3 regions of the Paenibacillus spongiae genome follow, and region 3 is predicted to be linked to each of the others. Evidence: riboswitches for the same ligand, from Rfam matches in the RefSeq annotation. Region 3 holds a riboswitch; each other region holds the start of a gene.
What was found. Region 3 has a riboswitch for cyclic di-AMP ahead of L1F29_RS02615 (hypothetical protein). Riboswitches for the same ligand answer to the same signal wherever they lie in the genome.
Positions count from the first base shown of each region.

Region 1: it holds a riboswitch for cyclic di-AMP, as region 3 does, so the genes downstream of both, L1F29_RS26410 (C40 family peptidase) here and L1F29_RS02615 (hypothetical protein) in region 3, are expected to answer to the same signal.
Region 2: it holds a riboswitch for cyclic di-AMP, as region 3 does, so the genes downstream of both, L1F29_RS17100 (C40 family peptidase) here and L1F29_RS02615 (hypothetical protein) in region 3, are expected to answer to the same signal.

Region 1 is NZ_CP091430.1:5,849,028-5,854,007, forward strand. It holds gene L1F29_RS26405 (hypothetical protein) at 1-767, opposite strand, end outside; gene L1F29_RS26410 (C40 family peptidase) at 997-1,464, opposite strand; cyclic di-AMP (ydaO/yuaA leader) riboswitch at 1,469-1,603, opposite strand; gene L1F29_RS26415 (disulfide oxidoreductase) at 1,673-2,083, opposite strand; gene L1F29_RS26420 (DsbA family protein) at 2,109-2,834, opposite strand; gene L1F29_RS26425 (ArsR/SmtB family transcription factor) at 2,948-3,316, opposite strand; gene L1F29_RS26430 (D-alanyl-D-alanine carboxypeptidase family protein) at 3,392-4,645, opposite strand; gene L1F29_RS26435 (heavy metal translocating P-type ATPase) at 4,870-4,980, shown strand, end outside.
Region 2 is NZ_CP091430.1:3,732,722-3,737,701, reverse strand. It holds gene L1F29_RS17105 (D-alanyl-D-alanine carboxypeptidase family protein) at 1-1,205, opposite strand, end outside; gene L1F29_RS17100 (C40 family peptidase) at 1,545-2,018, opposite strand; cyclic di-AMP (ydaO/yuaA leader) riboswitch at 2,020-2,153, opposite strand; gene L1F29_RS17095 (DUF3105 domain-containing protein) at 2,410-2,976, shown strand; gene L1F29_RS17090 (zinc dependent phospholipase C family protein) at 3,198-3,851, shown strand; gene L1F29_RS17085 (glycoside hydrolase family 32 protein) at 4,018-4,980, opposite strand, start outside.
Region 3 is NZ_CP091430.1:587,070-592,049, forward strand. It holds partial or broken gene L1F29_RS02600 (P-loop NTPase family protein) at 363-675, shown strand; gene L1F29_RS02605 (helix-turn-helix domain-containing protein) at 932-1,819, shown strand; gene L1F29_RS02610 (hypothetical protein) at 1,914-2,483, opposite strand; cyclic di-AMP (ydaO/yuaA leader) riboswitch at 2,863-3,053, shown strand; gene L1F29_RS02615 (hypothetical protein) at 3,060-3,461, shown strand; gene L1F29_RS02620 (hypothetical protein) at 3,528-4,916, opposite strand.

The DNA of each region.
Region 1 (4,980 bases), 2.4 Mb from region 3:
CCCAGCTGCGCCAAGGAAGAGATCATCGCCGTTGTGGAGTGCGTATGGTCGCCGAATACGCGCACATCGTAATCGCCCCGCTCGTTGATCACATTTGCGAATGCATAGTCCTTGAGCCGGATCGCAAGCACCAGCGCTTCCTCCAGGCCGCATGCCTTATACAGCTTCACAAGAGGGCCGATAAATCTCCCGAATGAAATCGGGAATGTGCGCACCTCTCCGCAAGTGAACGTCGTGCTGCCTCCCGTGTCCAGGTGAAACCGTTCTTCCTCCCATTCCCCGGTAGTAAAATTAAAATACTTCGAAACCGTCTTGATAAACCGCTTCGAAATATCGAGCGCCTGCGCATCGTTTCGATATTTGATCAGTGCATACAACGCATGAGCCGCTTCCCGCAGGTTATGCAGATCACTTGTCTGCACGGGCTCGAAGGTATGCAGATCGATCAATTGAGGCATGCTCATCGGATGGCTGAAGGCCTTGTACGTGCACCGGGCAAGATTGTCTATGACCGATTCATCCAGTGGAATTCCCAGAGCATCCTCCGCATTCAATAATGCGTTCAGCCACCTGCCGGGGACATGGGAGATGGAGTAATTCGTAAAATGCGTATTCCCCGGTTCCGGCCCGCTCATCATATTGCCGAAATACGGAAGATCGTCATGCTGCGGATCGAACTGCTGCTGCATCGGATGACAGCCCTGCCGGATGGCAAGCTCTAAGTCTGCTGCGTTCACGTTCACCTTATTCGGATAATGAATGGCCATTGAATCTCCCCCAATGAATTATCAATTCGCTTGCAGAAAGCGCCTTCACTTGCATTCTAGTCGCATTAACGCTCTGCGTAAACTACTTTTATGGCGATATCTCTCTACCGCTCCAAAATCAAAATCATTCATCCGGCTTCACGCTTCTTGTTGCTTGCATCATTCGACATGGCAAAAAGACCGGATAGCCATCCGGTCTTTCCTTGTCGCTATGGGTTGAATCCTCTTCCTACTCGCTCTTCATGACAGATGCATACGTTTCGGAGGAGACGACACGTCTAGCCGTTACATAACGTTCCTTGTAATAGGAATCGGACAATTTACTAATGACGACCCCTTTGCTGCTGGAGGAATGGGCGAATTTGCCGTCCCCTACATAGATTCCGGCATGCGAAACGCCTTTGCCGCTCGTATTGAAGAATACGAGATCGCCTTCGCGGAGCTCGTCCTGGCTTACTTCAGTACCCGTCTCTGCTTGCGAGCTGGACGTTCTTGGGAGGTCTACCTTGAACTGATCGAAGATATAGATGATGAATCCCGAGCAATCAAATCCCTTCTCGGTCGTTCCGCCCCACTTGTAAGGCGTGCCGATCACCTGATCGATGGATTCGTTCAATGGAGTCTGTGCTGCGAAAACACTTCCTCCTCCTGCAAATATCATGACCCCTGCTACTAACGATATGAAAGCTTTTTTCAAACTGACTTTCTCCCTTCGTTGCCTACGAGGTTAGCTGAGGGGTTCGGTTGAAGGTCCCTATTATCTTCCTATTGAAGATCAATTCACCCAGATTGGGTCCCCCGTTTCTCCTTGCCGGAGAATTAGGCATAAGTGTCATCCTGCATGCTCTAGAAAAGTAATTCGAGGATTTCCGTGTTTTTCCTCTTTATTATTTATTAGAATCCTTTCATTTTTCGGATTTTGTCAAAATCATGAGCACCGTAATGAGCGTGAACGCGATCAAGGCCAGGAACGGTATGGTGATAAAACCGAGCCAGTTAATATAATCGATATTGCAGGGAACGCCTTGCGTACAAGGCTTAATCGAAGCAAACCCCGGCACCTTCTGCTCCAAGTAATGGAACAGCGAGATGAAACCCCCGAAGATGGATAATGGCAGCACATACTTCTTAATGCTTGTCTCCGTATTATACGCTGCGATCCCCAAAATGATCGACAGAGGGTACATCAGAATGCGCTGGTACCAACATAATTCGCACGGAATATATCCGCGTATTTCGCTAAAATAGAGACTGCCGAGCGTTGCAACGACAGCTACGATCCAAGCCATGTACAACGTATATTCACGAAATTTCATCCTGCGCCCCCGCTATTCAAAATGGTTAGAGCTGTTCCTCGATGAGCTTGACGATTGCATCGTAATCGAACGGATTATCGAGTTTGACGTTATTGATCATGATCGTCGGCGTTGAGCTGATTTTAAAATCCTTCACGAGCTTCTCGTCCAGATCGACTTGCGTCTTCGCCGCGTCGGCTTCCATATCCGCCTTCATCTTATCGGTATCGATTGCAGGCTGGACCTTGCCCGCCACTTCCAGCACCTTCTCTTTGGTCAGCCAAGGTTCATCATGGTTGACTGAAGGCTGGGCGTCGAACAACGCTTTGTGGAACGGCCAGAAGGCATCCGGATTCTGCGCCAATACGGACTCGCTAGCAAGTGCTCCCACTCCCGACTCATTGTGGAACAGCACGTTTATATAGGCAAACTTCGCTTTGCCGGTCTCGATATAATCCTTCTGGAGCTTCGGATAAATCTGCTCTCCCCATAATTTGCAGGACGGGCACATGTAATCCCCGAATTCCACGATCGTAACCTTGGCATCCTGGCTGCCTTCCACCGGCTGATTCGTAATATCCGGTGTGCTGTCGAGCGCCACCGTCACCGGATCCTTCGTCGCTTGGTTCAATACAACCAGCAGGACGAACAATCCAACCAATATCGTCGTGAAAATGATTAAATTCTTAGGCCCCTTCTTCACCGGCGGTCTCTTGGAAGAACTCTTGGGAGCATGTCCTTTCGCAGCTTGTCCCTTCCTTGCTTCACCCATCTGTTACCTCTCTCCTCTACCCATTCTTATTTCTTTCGCTTGGCCTGCAGACTTAATAGCCATGCACTGGGCACGGCCGCCGTCCGCATAATAAGATGACGCTCCTGCTTGATTCAGTCATGCTTCAAATGCTGCAGGGTCTGCATGAAAATCTGCTCGACATGATCGTCATCAAGGGAGTAATACACGGTCTTGCCTACTTTGCGGCGCTTGACGATACGCAGATTGCGCAGGAAGCGCAGCTGATGGGACACGGCAGACTGCCCCATTCCAAGAACCACCGTCAGATCATGCACGCACAGCTCCGATTGAAGGAGCGCATGAATCAGCTTGACCCGCGTCGGATCGCCCAGAGCCTTGAACAAATCGGCCAGCTCGGAAGCCGCCTCATCGCCGATTAATTTCTCGCGAACATCTTGGACATCGGCTTCCGTCCCGCTGCACGGATCGTCGCATGCATCTTGTACCAGTTTTTCAGTCATATTGTCACCGTTATCCCTCGCATCTTATTTGAGAGCTATTATATCACAGAAAATGACGGGAGCACGAAGGTGTTCTTACCATTCTGGTGAACGATATTTCCTTTTTTTTCTATAGCGGAGGTAGGCAATAAATACGAGGAATGCATTCATAACCAGCCAAGCCATAAAAACGAAGATTAGCCAAAGATTCATCGGGTTTCCTGTCTCTTCATAAACTTGCTTGCCGCTCATCTGAAGAGGCTCGTCGTTAACACCGGGTTCAATCACGGTCATCTTCCCTGCCGCAATCATCCCCTTGGAGGTCTGAACCTGCACACTGCCGCTAGGCTCGACTCTTATGTCCGGTTGCTCGCCCCGGGGTGTAACCGCCCATATTTCTTCGGAAGCAACGAATGTGGGAGCTCCCTTCTCGGCTGGCTGGGGGTAGGACTCGCCGGCATCGAACAGCTTCTTAAGCTCGAAGCCCGCAAAGCCGTAATCCAGCAGTTTACGCATATCCGCATAAATCCCATTATTTGTTGGCGCTTTCAAAATAACGCCGATCAGCTCCATCTCGTCCCGCATCGCTGAAGCGACCAGCGTAAAGCCGGATGCATTGGTAAAGCCGTTCTTGATTCCGGTAGCGCCTTCATAGGTTCCAAGCAATTTATTGTGGTTGATAAGCTCTGATGTCCATTCCGCTCCCTTCCACGGGCGCTTCGTGGTTCCAACGATGGTTCGGAAGGTCTCGTTCTTCATCGCATATTGGGCAATATGCGCCATATCCAGTGCTGTCGTTACCTGCAGCGGGTCGGGGAGTCCGCTTGGATTGACAAAGTTTGTTTGCGCGGCGCCTGCTTTATCGCGTACGAAGGTGTTCATCCGTTCGGCGAATTTCTCCTTCGTGCCGTCGATAAACTCGGCGATAGCGGTTGCGGCGTCATTACCGGAGTTGACTAACATGCCATAAACGAGATTCTCAAGCGTCTGCTGCTCGCCTTCGGCAAGAAAGACCCGCGTTCCATCCTCGTGACGGGCTTCCTTCGAGACGGTAACCAGACTGTTCAGATCGGCGGCGGTTTCAAGCGCAATGATACCCGTCACGATCTTCGTAATACTTGCCGGATACAATGGTTTGTCGGCATTATGCGCATACAATACCGTTCCGGTACGCGCATCCATGAGAATCGCAGCTTCAGCCTGAAGCTTGGGCTCTGCCTGCAGCCCTTCATCCGCCGCCGTCAATGGATCTCCTTCTGCCGCTGCCGCTGTCCAATGAACTGACCACAATTGGCAGCAAATCAGCAGTAACACGACGGACAAGCATCTTAAATAGTGAGGCGGCATCATCCAGTAGACCTCCTAGAAGACGTAAATGGAATGAAGCTGTGATGGAGCTCGTGGTGGCTGTTATAAACGTAACATAGGAAGAACCCATTCATCAATAAGCAATAGAGAGCGGATGATCGTCACCATCTCTGTACACGCTAAATAAAATGGGTTTGACAGCCAGCTGCATCTGAACTATCATATGATCAAGTATTCATATATTGGTGATGAAAGAAGGATGCGTCATGAACGAATACAGAGTGAAGGGACTATCCTGCGGCAGCTGTACACTCAAGCTGGAGAAGCAGATTCAACAGCTCGAGCATGGCGATAGCGCCCAGCTGATCTATACGACC
Region 2 (4,980 bases), 3.1 Mb from region 3:
AGATCTACTTGGTTTCGGGTCTGCACACTCTTGTTCTTTCTTCGGATAGCCGCGGCAATCACGATTAAAAATCCGATCATGGCTGCCCAAAAGAATGTAATCAAATAATGCCAGACAAAAAGTCGTTTAACAGGGGGAGCGCTGATATCGTTTACAACTTGCGGTAATTTGACTGGTACTAAACGAGCAGCTCTTTCAGGGCCCCCTGCTGCGTTACTCACCCACAGATTACCATCTGAATCAACTTTTAATTCTGGTTGTTCGGTTTTTTTGACGGTAATCCAAGCCGCTTCCTTAGCAATAAATGTGAGCGGATTCTCTTTACCTTCAGAAACCATGGTTTGATTTGCATCGATGATTTGTTTTGTTTCAAATTTCTCAAACCCATAATCGAACAGATGAGTCATATCCGAGAATGTTGCCTCCTTCGAATCCGATTTCAATAAAACGCCAATTAGTTCCGTATCCTCCCTTCTTGCAGATGCGACAAGCGTAAAGCGTGACTGATCCGTAAATCCGTTTTTGATTCCTGTTGCGCCTTCATAAGTCCACAATAATTTATTATGATTGACTAAATCGGAGTCCCATTCGTTTCCGTCCCATGGCTTTGTTTTTGTCCCAACGATTTTCCGGAATGTTTCGTTTTGCATGGCATACTGTGCGATTTTCGCCATATCCAGAGCAGTTGTATAATGCGCTTTATCATGTAAGCCGTGAGGATTTTGAAATTGTGTATTTGTTGCGCCTGCTTTCTCTTTTACAAACGCATTCATTCGCTCAGCAAAGGCTTTTTTTGATCCATCTATATGCTCGGCTATAGCTGTGGCAGCATCATTACCTGAATTCATCATTAGAGCGTAGATCAAATTAATCATGCTCTGCTGCTCCCCTTCACTTAAATAAACTCTTGTTCCGTCTTCATATCTGGCTTCCTTCGAAACCGTAACCCGATCATATGGCTTTGCTGTTTCTAACGCGATAATACCGGTTACAATCTTGGTAATACTTGCTGGATACAAAACATCGGTTTCATTTTTTTTCAACAAAACACTCCCCGTCTTTGCATCGATCAATACAGCGGCTTGTGCATGAATATCGGGCTGCAAGATTCCTTCTTCGGCTTTTGTTGAGATGGGATGCACGGCAAAGAAAGACAACAAAACCATGTATGGAATGAAAGACAGCTTTTTATTAGATCCGAGCATCGTAATAGACCTCCAATCGATTGAATAGGAAGACTTATTTGTCTTGCTTTATCCAACTACTTGTCGTAGTATTTTTTTGAATCACCATTATAGGAGGTGAGCAAAATATGAAAATCTTTCAACGCTTTGCTATTTGTGGCACACTATTACTCATTGTTTTACTGACAAGCGGATGCAACACAGAATCCGATGACAAGAATAACAATTCGAATAAGATGAATAACATGAACCATGAACAAATGGATATGAATAATAATGAGAAGGAATAATTAGTGCGCAGCCGGTTGAAAGGATAAGCCCGCGATATTCGCGGGCTTATCCTTTAACAATACGAACCGTCTAGTGCTTTTCAGTCGTCATACTATCATAGACCTCTTCGGACACAACACGACGGGCAGTAACATATCTTTTCTCGTAATAGGATTCCGATAAGGCGCTTATTCGGACCCCTTTACTACTGGAAGAATGTGCGAACTTCCCGTTTCCGACGTATATACCGGCATGCGAGATTCCTTTCCCATCCGTATTAAAGAAAACAAGATCGCCGGGACGGAGCTTATCCTTGTCCACATATTCTCCGGCATTCGCTTGTGTCTTAGACGTTCTCGGAAGCTTAACGTCGAATGTTTTGAATATATGCAGGATAAAACCCGAACAATCGAATCCATCTGTAGTCGTACCGCCCCATTTGTATGGTGTACCCACGACCTCATTGACGGATGCGGTCAGCTGCGGCTGATCTGCAAATACACTTCCGGCGCCCGATGTGAATACGGCTAGCGCCCCTACTATTGATATAACTGTTTTCTTCAAAATGTTCTCCCTTCGGTGCCTACGAGGTTAGCTGAAGGTTCGGTAGAAGGTTCCCTATAATTCCTTACCATTGGAATTAATTCACCCAACGTGGTTCCCCCGTTTTTCTCACAGAAAATTCGGCAAAGTTTGTTTTTAAACTACACAAGGTAGTATAATTCTTTCTTTCTCGTCGATCTCCTCCCTTGCAAAAATTAGAATCCTTTCATTTTATTAAGGATACCAGAAGGACAGCATATATCCGCCCCTCTTTGGTTATATATCGTTCATCTTATTGCTAGTTCTGAACAGCAAACCGAAAAATCTCTTGTGCTGTTATATCCGTAGATGATACGATTTCATAAAAAGAACTACGTATCGTAATTTTAATGGAAAGGAGCATGCGAAGCTATTGAACCAAACCAAATCTAACAAACAGCAATCCAAACAAGCCCGAGCTGAAATGCGCCGGGAACAGGCGAAACGTAAAAAAATGATAAAAAGGGTAGGCTTGTTTGGAGGCCTATTCGTGCTCTTAACCCTTATCATTATCGCCTTTGCATTCCGTCCACCGTCACCAGGAGAGAAAGTAACCATTATGTCCGATCAATCTCATATTCCCGATGTGACTTCACCGCATAAACCGTACAATTCCGATCCGCCTACCAGTGGCCAGCATGTTGCTTCCACTGCACCTTGGGGAGTCCATAAAGATCCGTTACCCAAGGAGCTGCTCGTGCATAACCTTGAAGATGGCGATATTGTCATCTATTACAATAACCAATTGGACTCCTCCTCTATTGCCGAATTGGAATCGATTGCAGAGCATTATAAGGAAGGCGTGATTGTAAATCCATATCCGGAAATGAAAAATAAGATCACATTAACAGGATGGGGACGCATTGACCGGCTTGAAACTGTCGAAAAAGACTCCATAACCAAGTTTATTCAAGCATATAGAGGAAAAAATCATCATTGAAAGCACTCGTATTTCTCAGGAATGCTGCCCATTTGCTCAATCGATGAGTGTGACGTGAGAAGGATCCGCCGCGTCGGATCCTTCTGCTGTATTAGTGCTATCGTTACTATTAGATCCATGATCTATGGAGGGATTATCTGCTTAATCTCGAATAACACAAGGAACGGATTAACCTAACGGTCAGGATACTTTAAGGAAATTATTGAAGGGTGAGGGGAATTATGGGTTCAAGAATCATGCACTTGATTATAGCCAATCGAATTGCAGAGTGTCTGTCGATAGAAGATAGAACACTATTTTTACTTGGAAGCATTGCTCCAGATGCCGTATCGACTAAAGACTCATCGCATTTCTTTAAAGGTGCATTACAAGATTATTCAAGAAGCATTGATTATAAAGGATTTTTACATAAATATCGTTCGCAAGTAGAAAGTCAATATATACTAGGATACTTTACACATTTGATCGCTGATGATATCTGGCTGAAAGGTTTTAATCTTTCTTGGTTGAAAAACAGAATGGAAGCTAATCATGAATTATATCATTTATACCATAATGATTTCCGATTACTGAATGGAAAATTATTAGAATACTATTGTATGACAGATGAATTGAGAAAAACGCTCAGTTATCTACCTACATTCTTTAATTTGCAAGAAGTTACGTCCGAAGATGTTGAAAACTTCATCCCATATGTATTAGGCGATATGAATTACGATAAGGAAGTTATTAATGAAAAGCTTAATGTTTTTACGTTTGATCAGATTGTTGGTTATATAGAGACATCAGTTGACATGGGGTTACTGAATATGAAACAGGCGGCCATCCTGTACCGGATGCCTTCTGCTCGTGAATGGTCAGTCGCCCATCCTTAGGTTGGAGAGTGCCGTGACAAGTTACGAAGGGATATAGAGAAGTAAAATCTTCACGATCGAAGAAAGATAGTTCATTATTCAACGAAGATTAGGCTGCCGACATGGATCGGCAGCCTTGGGTCCGTCTGAACCATTAACGTAAACAACTTGGCTGATATTTATGGAGTCAGTCGCTTTGTGCGCTCAATAACTTTACATGACTAAATTGAGCTTCTCCATCCGTAACAAAAACGCCCCATTTTCCACGCTGATGATTATACATCCTAGTACTCAATGCAACTTGATCATCCAGGTATATTTCGCAAATCGAATCTTCAATAATGACTTTTAGTTCATAAGGTGTATCCGGGATGAGCGTGATGGGGCGCTCAAGTTCAACAATATGAGGCATGTCCCCTCTTCTCGGCCAACAATCGAAGACGATTCGATTGCGATCCGGTTCCAGTCGAATATAGTAACCGTTCTCCAAGTCCTCACTGAACCTTAGCATCATCCCACAGCTCCGTGTGTTTTCCGCGAAGGTAACGGTGGCAGTAAGTTTACAGCAGGATGGAAGTTCATCCGTCATTGCACATGAGAAAGAATCCAATGCAGCACTCTTTAATGTATTCCCAGCAATATCCCATTTGCCAATTCCCGGCGCAAGTTGGACAGGCAATTCCTGTTTAAAGACTTTATCGAGTTGTTCAGGTATTTTCACCTGCAGCGTACCGTCTATATGCTGAATTAATTCATGAACGACCAAATTTCCTCCCCATTGCCATTGACCTTCATCTTTCTCTTCCGTCTTCGTTGGATTCCATCCGAAAACATAACGCCTGCTGCCATCGCTGAACGTCTTGGCCGCGTAGTACGCTCTTCCGTCAAAAGCATCATCGGCAGGCGCTATCCACGGTCCATTAAGCGATTTACTCATCCTGTAGTGGGTAACCCATTTATCGCTGAAAGTTGAAAATACGAGGTACCACCAGTCCCCTATGCGGAACAGATCCGGGCACTCATGAGTGAAATATAAATGAGGAGCCCAGAATGGTTCGCGAACTTCCCAATGCTTGAGATCCTTCGATGCACACAGCGCCGTGCAGCCCCGTCTTCTGGAGGGTCCCTCTTTCAATCGAGCAGCCAATAG
Region 3 (4,980 bases):
CCGCAAGGAAGATTGTACATGGCGGCTTCCTCCGCATTCCGCATCTATGAAGCATAACCCCCAACAACCTCAAGAGACACGCGTTTAAGCGCGATCTTCTCATACACAGCGACACAATAGGCAGGATGGACGACTGGATAACCGGAGATATTCCCCCATTCCTTAACACGGAGCGGCGGGAGGTCTCTTTTTATTTATAGATCCGATTCATGGAAGGTGATAAGTATGCCGAGAGCAGTGATTATCTCAGGAAGCCCGAAGGCCCATTAGCTCGTGATAGACAAGGGTGAAGCAGATGGCGCACCTCACTTCGCCTTATCGGTCTAGAAGCTTCCCAGCCTAGCTCGCACTAAAGCCCGAAGCTGCTGCTGGATGAGCCGCTTGGCGCGCTGGATGCGCTGACCAGGATCGAGATGCAGCAGCTCATCGAACGGCTGTGGCGGGAGCGAGGGATTACCGCAGTGCTGGTCACGCACGACGTCAGCGAAGCCGTAACGTTGGCTGACTGGGTTATTTCTCGTGGAGCAAGGCGGGATTACGCTGGATACCGGCATCGCGCTGGCACGCCCGCGAGAGCATGACAGCGGCTTTGCCCGCTACAAGAAGCTTATTCTCGACCGCGTCCTGACGACGCGGGCAGATGCAGAGAGTCCGTACGCCAGCTATACCATCTAAGCCGTTTTCAAGGGACTCCATCTTCGATAAAAATGACCAAGAAGGCCGCGCCGATCATTCGGGCGGCCTCTTCGCCATGGTTGCTTCTTAAGCATACCGACCGTATTAAATGCGTCCATAATGAAGCCGGAACGTAGAACATACAGTGAGCCGACGATCGGATGGGTATGGATAAGACGATAAAAAAGATCAAAACAGACGAAAACAGGCCTGTTATGCTTATAACAAGCCGAAACAAGCGGAGGGGAGAGCGGAAGTGAGCTACAGCCAATACGTCAGCATGGTCCGCAAGTCCCTCGATTATATCGAGCGGCACATGACCGAGCGGATCACAGTGAAGGAGCTATCGAAGCAGGCCGTATTTTCCAGCGCCCATTTTTACCGCATCTTCAACACCATGGTGGGATTTACGGTCGCGGACTATACGCGCCGGAGAAGATTGACGCGTGCCGCGCTGGATCTTATTTATACGGACAAGCGGATACTCGATATCGCGCTTCAGTACCGCTTTCAGTCTCAAGAAGCATTCACCCGGGCGTTCAAAAAAATGTTTGCCATGGCGCCCGGTGAATACCGGAAGTATTCGGCAACCTTAATTCGCGAAGGAGGAACCCGCATGTTCATGAAATCAGTACCCCAAGGCTGGACCGTAACCGGACAGAATATCGAAGAATACGAGGTGACTGCCGATCGTGGGGTCGTGCATCAAGGCCGCGCTGCCGGACGCTTGCGTTCGAAGACGGGCAGCAGCCTAGGTTTCGTTACTTTAATGCAGATGTTCAAGGCCCAGGAATATAGAAGCAAGCGGCTCAAATGCACGGCATTCGTCAAATCGGATCAAGTGAGCGGGTGGGCGGGCTTGTGGATGCGTATCGATCATGAGAACGGAGACATGCTGCGCTTCGATAATATGGGGAACCGTCCGATCAAAGGAACGCTGGATTGGAATCAGTATGAAGTGATCCTGGATGTTCCCGCTGAGAGCGGCGCGATAGCATTCGGCGTTCTGCTCCATGGAGGCGGAAGCGTATGGGTGGACGGCTTCCGGTTCGACATCGTAGATGAACGGGTGCCGACCACGGACAGCGAGGCTGAAGAGTCCCTCCCGCTGCATCCGGTGAATTTGGATTTTGAAGAAGCCTAAGGTGAGATGCGGCAAGGAAGAAGAAGAGGAATCCGATCGCCCGGATTCCTCTTCTTCTTTGCCGCTAACGTCTATGTATAGACACAGCTGACCGTTACAGCACGGCTAGATAAGCACGCGAGACATGAAACAGACGGTCCACATCCTCCTGAGAGCCAGTGCCGTATTTGCAGCCCAAGTGCTTGCTGAGTATCGTCGGCCGCGTCTGAATGTCCGATTCGTATCCGCCCGGCGGATAATTGTCGCGATAAAATTCCTGTAAGCCGGCGTCAGGGAGAATGCCTGAGCCGATGGCAATGGGGTAGGAGACCTTGTCTTGAGCCATCCCCGCCAGCTGCCGCATCTGCAGCCGGGCGCCCAATTCCGATAGCGTCCGCGCCGCCAGCTCGAGTTGAGACGCTTCCCATGACAAGTGAGGGGAGCTGAGCATCGCCAGCGCATCTTGAATCGGCATCCTTCTTAGCGTAAACAGAAAAGAAGCCCAATGCATGAAATCGAATCGGGGGCTGCCGACCGACATGATGCCCTCGCCCCAGCCGCTTTGACCGCCGCAAGTGATCTTTAGCAGGCCGTAGCGGCAGTTCTCGAGCTCGCCTCTCTCTTGATGATAGCAGCGCTGAATATCGAATTGAAACAGCTCAATCCCATACAATCGATCGTCCATCAGGTCATTCTCTCCTCATTCTTGTATACCCGGGTCAATGCCAGTCCGGGTGGTAGCATATTCCGAATGATACGCTACCGTGCAAGGTTTGTAAAATAACTTTGCCGTTGATTTAAGCCAATTAAAGGCGATTAATGCGGATGGAAGGGGGAAAAAGAAGGTTTATCTCGACCGCAGCGGGACCGTTCTCCCTCAGGCGCAGCTTAATTCAATAAGTTGACATAATAAGAAAATAAGAGAATGACCGAGATATTGAGAGAAATCGAAAGAAAGCAATCGTAGAGATGGAAAATTCCAATAAGAATCATTTAACCGCATCTTTACAACGATATTCGCCGGGCGTACGATACGAGTATTGAGTATCCATCAATAAATGATAAGTTTCAAATCGCTGAGTTTCCGTACAGGGAAACGGGGGAACCGATACAGTGGGAATGGCCGTGGCGGCACGGCCGATTCTCATGAGGGGTGAATTCCGAAGATGCGCATATGCAGCGTGCGTCTTCGGATAGGGCGACTCTCGCGCCCGAATCCGTCAGCTAACCTCGTAAGCGTATGAAGAGAGGCGGACAGAATATGAATAGTCGTGAAGCGATACTTGTATCGGCGCCTAATGCGGCCGGTGAAGCGTTTATTAAGCTGCTGCAATGCAGGGGAATTCCGTTTGTGGCGATCGTCAATAATCGCAATGAATATGATCGCATGCTGGAGCTTGGGGTGTCGCAGATCGTAACGGTAAACACGAACGAGGAGAAAACGTGGATCGTACCGGAAATAGCGATCGGGAGCATCTACCTATTCGAGAAAAGCCTGAATTTATGCTGCCGCTACCTTCAAATTTGCCGGAGCTGGACATCGGATCCGGTCTACGTCGTTACGCACAGCATGCAGCCGCGGCTCGTCTACAAAGGGCTCGGCGCGAATTACATCATCCACTCGCATGGCCGAGATTTATCTCTGCTATTATCGAAGAGTTAGATCATCCAGACGCTCAATGAAATAACCCGGCCAAGCGATGGCCGGGTTTTCTAGTATACTCAACTATTATTTGAAGTCGTCGCCCGCCAAGTAATTGTGGAAAGGACGGTCGACCCAGAATGTGTACGTACTGATTTTGACCTCCGGATCCAGTTTCTTGAAGCCGGCGACGATCGCCTCCGAATCCTTATTCAGCGAGAACGACTGCGCGTAATACGATCCGCTGCCGGTAATCTTGTTGTTGGTAATGACGTCGTATTCCTTCAGCTCGGTAAGCGAGTAGTACAGCGGCTGCCACCAGGAGCCGGCGATGAGTCCGGATACGTCGTCGCTGTTCTTCTTCGCATATTTCAGAACAATTGGCTGGAACCGCTCTTTATCGGCCGCGCTCTTGAATTCGAAGGCGATGTCATACTCTCTCGCAGAAGCGATATAATTGCCGTTCGCCAGCTTCTTGTATTGGTAGTCGCTGGACGGCGTCGGCTCGCCCCATTCGCGAAGATGAACGAAGGCTGACGTCTTGGGCTCGAACTGTACGTTAGCTTCGATGCCTTCGCTGCGGAGCAGCCCGATCAATTGAATGGCATGCTTCAGATCGGAATGGCCGTAGGTGATCGTCAGCGAGTCCACGAAATTGGGGTCGTAACGGCTGTCCTTCAAGTTGTAGCCGGTGACAAGCCCTTGCTCCAATGCGCCGTTCACGACCGCTTCCAGCTCAGGCGCCGCGATGATGTCGGAGGTCCGGTACGCATCGGTTAGCTTGGCATAAATCGCGGGATCCGAGGTCGCTGCGATAAAATGTTTGTATTGCCCCTTGGCTTCCAGCACACGGCCGAGCAGCTGCTCGGCAAATGCCTTCGAGGCGGGCTTGTTCGGCTTCAGCTCCGCATAGAACGCCGGGTCGATAAGTCCCGCGTCTTTGGCGGCGGCGATTTCCTGAGCGGCCGTAAGCGATGTGAAATCCTCGATGCGCAGGGCAATCGCGGACAGGGATTGTGCGACCTTCTCCTTCGGATAGGAGTAGGCCAGCTCCTTCAGATCCGCCGCTTTAACGGCAATAAAGACAGCCTGCAGAGAGGTGAGCGGCTGGTCCGCAGCAACGCTTGAAGAGGTAAGAATGCCTTGCTGGAACAGCGTGGCAGCCGCCGTATAGGACGGGCTGGAAGGCTTCAGGTCGCTGAAGGCAACCTCCGCTTTCCCGCCATCCGGCGGAAAGACCAGCATGCGCGCAACCGCTTGGATGAAGTCCCCACGCGTTGGCGAATCCTTCAATTGAACGCCGAACTTCTCCTGAAGAAACAGCGCATATTCATTCGTCGTCTGATCAAGCACAGCGGAAGAGACGGATGGTTGTCCGGCAGCGCCCAATACGGCCGGAGCCGGCGCTGCGAGCAGCAGGGAAACGGATAAAGCGGCTGCGAGCAGTCCTTTTGGCGCGGAAATCATTTTAAACATAAGCAGTCCCTCCATAAATGAAAATGTTCTAATTCCAAGTGAATATGTATGAAATGATTAGTGA